2 regions of the Arthrobacter sp. Y-9 genome follow, and region 2 is predicted to be linked to the other one. Evidence: riboswitches for the same ligand, from Rfam matches in the RefSeq annotation. Region 2 holds a riboswitch; the other holds the start of a gene.
The links. Region 2 has a riboswitch for S-adenosylmethionine ahead of P9849_RS03650 (hypothetical protein). Riboswitches for the same ligand answer to the same signal wherever they lie in the genome.
Positions count from the first base shown of each region.

Region 1 (3,580 bases), 1.6 Mb from region 2:
GCGGCGATGCGGAGGAGACCGCCGACGGCCTGATCATCCGGCCCGTCCCTCTGCACGGCGCCGTCCTGGACAGCTATGCGGATCACCGCATGGCCACCGCGGGCGCCATCTGGGGCCTGGCCGTGCCGGGGACCTTCGTGGAGGACATCGCCACCACCGCCAAGACCATGCCGGATTTCCCCGCGCTCTGGACGGCCATGCTGGACGGACGCGCCGGGGACACGGGGCAGACCTCGCCCGCCGGCACTCAGGCGGGCTCCTGACGTGGGGCGTGGGCAATCCGGTCGTTCCCTGTCTTCCTGGGATGAATCCGATGTCCGGCTCCGGCCGAGCAAACGAGGGTCCCGGCCGCGCACGAAAGACCGTCCGAGCCATTCGGACGCGGTGATCGGACGCATCATCACCGTGGACCGCGGCCGCTACACCGCCGTCCTGGACGAGGGAACGTCGCAAGAACGAACGGTGATCGCGGCGCGGGCCAAGGAGCTCCGGCGCAACCCGGTCGTGGTGGGCGATTTCGTGGCCCTCGTGGGCGACGTCTCCGGTGATCCGGACACCCTGGCCCGGCTGGTGCGCATCGAGCCGCGCAAGACCCTGCTGCGGCGCAGCGCGGACGACACCGACCCGGTGGAGCGCGTCGTCGTCGCCAATGCGGACAAGCTCGTGGTCGTGGTCGCGGCCGCGAACCCCGAGCCCCGCACCGGCTTCATCGACCGCGCCCTCGTGGCCGCGTACGACGCCGGGATCGAACCGATCCTGCTCATCACCAAGGCCGATGTGAAGGACCCCGCCGAGCTGTTGGCGAACTACCAGGCCCTGGATCTCAAGGTCATCATCAGCCGCACCACGGAGGCGGGGGCCAGCGGGATCGACGCCCGCAGCGCCGACGGCGGCTCCGCCTCCCTGCTGGGCACCGCGGTCGAGGAACTCCGCGAGGAACTCGACGGCTCGGTCAGCGTCCTCCTGGGGCACTCCGGCGTCGGCAAGTCGACCATGGTCAACGCCCTGACCGGTTCCGAACGGGCCACCGGACAGGTCAACGCCGTCACGGGCCGTGGCCGCCACACCTCCAGCTCCGCCCTGGCACTCCAGATGCCGGGGGCACGGCCCGGGACGTGGATCGTGGACACGCCCGGCGTCCGGTCCTTCGGTCTCGCCCTGGTCGATCCCGAACGCATCCTGCAGGCGTTCCCGGATCTGGCGCCCGGCACCGAGGCCTGCGAGCGCGGCTGCAAGCACGGCGCACAGGCGATCGGCTGTGGCCTGGACGCCTGGGTCGCCGAGGGACACGCCGGGCCCGCCGGCGCTTCCCGGCTGGAGTCACTCCGCCGGGTCCTGGACGCCGGAACGCAGGAGGAACGCGAGGCCAAGGAGCTCGGCGCTCCCTGACGGCGCGATCGCGTCCGCGCCCCGGATGAACTGGGACGCGCGCTTTGTGGGTACGGTTTAACCCATGATGGACTCCTCCCAGAACTACACCGATGACCTCCGGCTTGCCCATGTCATGGCGGACCAGGTGGATGCCCAGACCATGGCGCGCTTCAAGGCCCAGGATCTGAAGGTCGAGACCAAGCCGGATCTGACGCCGGTGAGCGACGCCGACCGGAGCGCCGAGGAGTACATCCGTGCCCAGCTGTCCCGGGCCCGGCCGCGGGACTCCGTCATCGGCGAGGAGTTCGGCACCACGGGCCACTCCTCCCGCCGCTGGGTCATCGATCCGATCGACGGCACCAAGAACTTCGTGCGCGGTGTGCCGGTCTGGGCCACCCTGATCGCCCTCATCGAGGACGACCAGGTGGTGGTCGGAGTCGTCAGTGCGCCCGCCCTGGGCCGCCGCTGGTGGGCCTCCAAGGGCCACGGCGCCTACACGGGGCGCTCCCTCGCCTCCGCCACCCGGCTGAAGGTGTCCGATGTGCACCGCCTCGAGGACGCCTCCCTCTCCTACTCGAGCCTGGGCGGCTGGAAGGAACTCGGCCTGCGGGACGAGTTCCTCGACCTCCACGACACGGTCTGGCGCACCCGCGCCTACGGCGACTTCTGGTCCTACTGCCTCCTGGCCGAGGGCGCCGTGGACCTCGCGTGCGAGCCGGAGCTGAACCTCTATGACATGGCGGCACTCGTGCCGATCGTGACCGAGGCCGGCGGCCGCTTCACCTCGCTGGACGGGCAGGACGGCCCGTTCGGCGGCAACGCGGTGGCCAGCAACGGCATCCTGCATTCGGAGTTCCTCCGCAGGCTCAATCCCGGGCTGGACGATCTGCTGCAGGCCCCCTGAGCAGGTCATATTCCACGTAATATTCGCGGCGCGTTCCTTCGGGGACGCGCCGCTGTTTTACTCTCGTAATCAGGTCACGAGTGCCAGCGCTAAACCCCGGTTTGCTGGCCGGCAACCCTCCAGACGCGGTGGGGTGCCCCGGGTGACGACCAGGCCGGCCACAGAAAGTGGTGCGGCAAGCGCGGCGCCCGCCTGTGCGGGCCCCTCCACGATGCAGAGGTCTCAGCATGTCCGTCAACACCCTTGCCCCCCGCTCCGCCGTCGCCGGAACCGGACGCACCCACGCGCCGTCGCTGGCCGCCAATCCGTTCGCCGCGGTCACCGGCGCGGAGATCCAGGCCCCGCTCATCCAGGGCGGCACGGTCCGTTACGCCAATCTCGACTACGGCGCCTCCGCCCCCGCGCTCAGCGTGGTCTCGGCCTACCTGAACGAGATCCTGCCGTACTACGCGAGCGTGCACCGCGGCGCCGGGTACGCGTCGCAGATCAGCACCTCGGTGTACGAGAACGCCCGGGAGATCGTGCGCGACTTCGTGGGCGGACGCCCCGATGACCTGGTGATCTTCACGCGCAACACCACCGATTCCCTGAACGTGCTGGCGGGCTGCCTGCCCCAGCGCCAGGGCGAACAGGCCGGTGACGTCCTCTATCTGGACATCGAGCACCACGCCAATCTTCTTCCCTGGCAGCGGGTCGGTCACCGGAGCCTCGTGGCGCGGGAGACCATCGCGGCCACCGTGGAGGCCCTTCGGGAGGAACTCGAAGCCGGCGGCGTCGCGCTCCTGGCCGTGACGGGCGCTTCCAATGTCACTGGTGAGATCCTGCCGATCGCCGAGCTCGCCGCCCTGGCGCACGAGTACGGCGCCCGGATCGTCGTGGACGCCGCCCAGCTGGCGCCGCACCGCCGGATCGACATCACCGCGCTCGACGTCGACTTCCTCGCCTTCTCCGGCCACAAGCTGTACGCGCCGTTCGGCGCCGGAGTCCTGGTGGGCCGCGCCGATTGGCTCGACGCCGGCACTCCCCACCTGCTCGGCGGCGGCGCCGTGCGGGAGGCCCGCCTCGACTCGGTCGTGTGGACCACCGGACCGGCCCGCCATGAGGGCGGCTCCCCCAACGTCCTCGGCGCGGCCACCCTCGCCCGGGCGACCCAGGTCCTGGTGTCCCTGGACCACGACTCCTGGCAGCAGCACGAGGCGGACATCCGCCGCCACCTGGAGGACGGCCTCGCCGCCCTGGACGGCGTCACCGTGCACCGGATCTTCAGCGATTCCACCGACTCGATCGGCGTGGTGAACTTCTCCG
Region 1 is NZ_CP121463.1:2,415,050-2,418,629, forward strand. It holds gene aroA (3-phosphoshikimate 1-carboxyvinyltransferase) at 1-263, shown strand, start outside; gene P9849_RS10880 (ribosome small subunit-dependent GTPase A) at 292-1,389, shown strand; gene hisN (histidinol-phosphatase) at 1,454-2,275, shown strand; SAM riboswitch class IV at 2,348-2,463, shown strand; gene P9849_RS10890 (aminotransferase class V-fold PLP-dependent enzyme) at 2,503-3,580, shown strand, end outside.
Region 1: another riboswitch for S-adenosylmethionine. It lies ahead of P9849_RS10890 (aminotransferase class V-fold PLP-dependent enzyme); the one in region 2 lies ahead of P9849_RS03650 (hypothetical protein).

Region 2 (3,580 bases):
CGATCGCCGCGCACACGCCGAAGTTGATCCACTTGTACTGCAGGAACACGGCGACGAACTCGCGCAGAAATGCGCTGGGGACGAAGTAGGCCGCGGTCTTCGAGCCACGCACCACTGCCTTCATCCCCGCACGGCGGGTGTACATCGCCGCCCGGAAGACGTGATAACTGCTGGTCGTCACCGTGACGACCGGATCGTTCTTCGTCATCAGAGCACGCGAGAACTCGAGGTTCTCCATCGTGGTGCGAGCCTCGGTCTCCGGCAGCACATCGGACTCGGGAACGCCGGCGTCCACCAGATACTCGGCCATGGCTGCGCCCTCGCTGCGGCTTTCGTCAGGGCCCTGGCCGCCACTCGGAATGAGCACCGGGCGAGACCCTTCGGGCGCCGCCCGGTGGATCTGCACCGCCTTGTCCAGACGCCCTGCGAGCAGCGGGGGGACCTTCCCGCCGATCAGGCCGGACCCGAGGATGATGACGTAATCCGGCACCTGTTTGCTCCGGGTACGCGCGTAGATGAAGGAGTACAGGAGGAATGCGCAGAACACGAAGCCCACATAGGCCACCAGCATGAAGAGGAGGAAGGGGACCATGCTCACCCAGAGGGGTGCCTCGGGACCTCCGGCAAACCGTTCGAGCAGCCCCAGCAGGAAGGGGGCGAACAGCACGAGCAGGCCCACGGCGAGAGACAGCAGATTCGCCATGGACCGTCCCTCGCGCCGTAGCATGACGACGCCGTTCACCACGAGGAAGAGTCCGAGCACGGGCACCGCGAGGATGGCGAGCAGCACGACGATCAGCAGCAGCCACGCCGTGTCGTCGTTCCGGCCCAGGCTCAGCAGCGCGAAGCCCAGCGCGAGGAGCAGGAAGACCCCGTTCCTCATGCGGCGGCGGTCCCTCCAGGTGCTCACGGCGGCGGCCAGTGCGAACACGATGGCGAGCACCGTGGTGATGTTCTCCAGGATCACCCTGGTGATGTTGTCCATACGTTCCTCCCGCACGTAACTCTACGCAGAGGCCGGGAGGGGACGGGTGGCCGCGAGCCGTATGTGGGCAAAGACGCACCCTCCGCCTGTGTGCCAGGGGAGGGTGCGCCGTCGTCGGTCAGTGAGCGGATCAGCCGATCGTGGCCCCGAACAGCAGGCCCAGAAGGTAGGTGGCCCCGGCCGCGCCGAGTCCGATCAGCAGCTGACGCAGCGCACGGCTGAGCGGCGACGTGCCGGAGAGCAGCCCAACGACCGCGCCCGTGCCGAGCAGCACCAGGCCCACCAGGACCACCGACAGCGCCAGCGCGCCGAAACCGCTCATGCCGAAGAGGAACGGCAGGATCGGGATGAGCGCGCCGGAGGCGAAGAAGCAGAAGCTGGACGAGGCGGCGCCCCAGGCGGTGCCGATCTCCTCATGGTCGTTCGTCGTCTCGGGGGCCTCGGGATGCAGGGAGAGGCTCGGGTCGCAGTCGCAGCTGAAGCGCCCCATCCGTTCCGCGGCGCGGTGCTCGGCGGCTTCGCGGCTCATGCCGCGCGCCAGGTAGACCAGGACGAGCTCGTTGTGCTCCAGATCGAGGCGCGGTGCGGCGTCGAGCGTGATCTGTGTGGGGCGGCTGGCCTCCAGGAGTTCCCGCTGGGAACGGACCGAGACGTATTCGCCCGCGCCCATCGAGAGGGCGCCGGCCAGCAGGCCCGCGACGCCGCTGAAGAGGACCACCTGGCTGTCGACGCCGGTGGCCGCCATGCCCATGACGAGGGAGAGGTTGCTGACCAGGCCGTCGTTCGCCCCGAACACGGCGGCGCGGAACGTCCCGGACAGCCGGGCGCGGCCGCGGGTGGCGAGGCCTCGCACCACTTCTTCATGGATCTGCTCATCGGCGGCCATGGCGGGGGTGGCGTGGGGATCGGTCGCGTACGGGGAGCGGCCCTCGGCGCGCTGAGCCAGCGCCAGAACGAATACGGAGCCGAAGTTCCGGGCCAGGAAGCCCAGGAACCGGCTGTTGAGGGAGGCATGGCGGGGCTTGTCCGCCTGATCGCCCAGCAGTGTCAGCCAATGGGCTTCATGCCGGCCCTCGGCTTCCGCGAGAGCCAGGAGGATCGCCTTCTCCTCGCCTTCGCGACGGGCCGCCAGATCGCGGTACACGGAGGCTTCGGCGCGTTCGTCCGCAAGGTACTGCTGCCAGCGCCGGATATCGGCGGGTGACGCTTGAGGGGTGTTCATGGGATCCTGCTCCTGAGGTGTGGTCGGAGGTGGCGCCCCATTGCGCAGCCCTCACTGTAGCGCGAAATTCCGCGGATTTTCGGACGGTTCACCGACGCTTCCGGTTTCGGTGGACCGCAATCGGGAGAGCGGCTGAAGGCTGAATCTGAGCTCCCGTCCGGCCCGCAGACCCGTGACCGCGACGCGGACCGTCAGCACGCCGTCGTCCTCCCAGACAGGGGGCCGGACCGCCCGGTTCAGCGCGTCGATCAGCTGATGCGGCTGCGCGCAGAAGTAGTGGTGGCTGGCGCCGTGGAGGAACAGGGTGACCCGGCCGCTCTGGAGGTCGACGGCGGGCAGGACGGTGACGGACATGAGAATCCTTGCGTGTGCTCTTGCCCCGCCAGGAGAACGGGGCCGCTTCTGCATCCGAGCCACCCGTGAACATGGGGTTGGCGGGTGGCCAGTCGGAGCTTGGCGCCACCTCTCGTGAAGCTGACTACACTGTAGCGGACGACGGCGGAGCGCGGCAGGGATCTGCGGTCGGCCGGGGGTCCTGTGACGCGGTGTTGAGCTGGGGAGACTCCGGTTGCGACGGATCCAAGTTGAGGTGCAGGCATAACTTGATCCCTGGTACTAAACTCGCTTCCAGAAGCTGCCCAACGTGACCGGGAACACTTCCGTGCCCAACTCGTGGATCCCCCCACCTCGAGCGGCGCCCGCGATTGAAAGGCCACCATGAAAGCCCTCCCCATCGAGCCGAGCAACGCGCCGATCAACATCGGCTCGCGGATCCGTGCGGCCCGCAAGGCTCAGCGCATGACGATCGAGCAGGTGGCCGAGGTGACCGGCCTGACCAAGGGCTTCCTGTCCCGGGTGGAACGCGATCTGACCTCGCCCTCCGTGGCGTCCCTCGTCACGCTCTGCCAGGTGCTGTCGGTGGACATCGGTGATCTGTTCGCGGCGACCGACGTGGCGCTGACCCGGGCCGACGAGGCTCCCAAGATCTCGTTCGGTGGCGACGGGATCATCGAGACCCTGCTCACCGCACGGTCCGAACGCCGGGTGCAGTTGCTGAGGGGAGTCATCGAGCCCGGAGGCAAGGGCGAGTCGGAACTCTACTCCGTGGACTGCGACGTCGATGTGCTGCACGTGGTCAAGGGCCGGATCGTGCTGATCCTCTCCAATGAGCGCTACGAACTCTCCGCCGGCGACACCTTGAGCTTCCCCGGCCGTGAGCCGCACACCTGGCTGAACCCGACCGATGAAGAAGTCGAGGTCCTCTGGGTCCTGGTTCCCGCCGCCGCGGCGTAGGGGAGTGGTTCGCGGGGGTCGGGCGCTCGCTGGCGGGTCATTCTGTGCAGTGAATCCGCAAGGCTGGAGTGGAGTGTCCC
Region 2 is NZ_CP121463.1:819,097-822,676, forward strand. It holds gene P9849_RS03640 (YdcF family protein) at 1-985, opposite strand, end outside; gene P9849_RS03645 (VIT1/CCC1 transporter family protein) at 1,116-2,207, opposite strand; gene P9849_RS03650 (hypothetical protein) at 2,259-2,561, opposite strand; SAM riboswitch class IV at 2,573-2,681, opposite strand; gene P9849_RS03655 (cupin domain-containing protein) at 2,925-3,500, shown strand.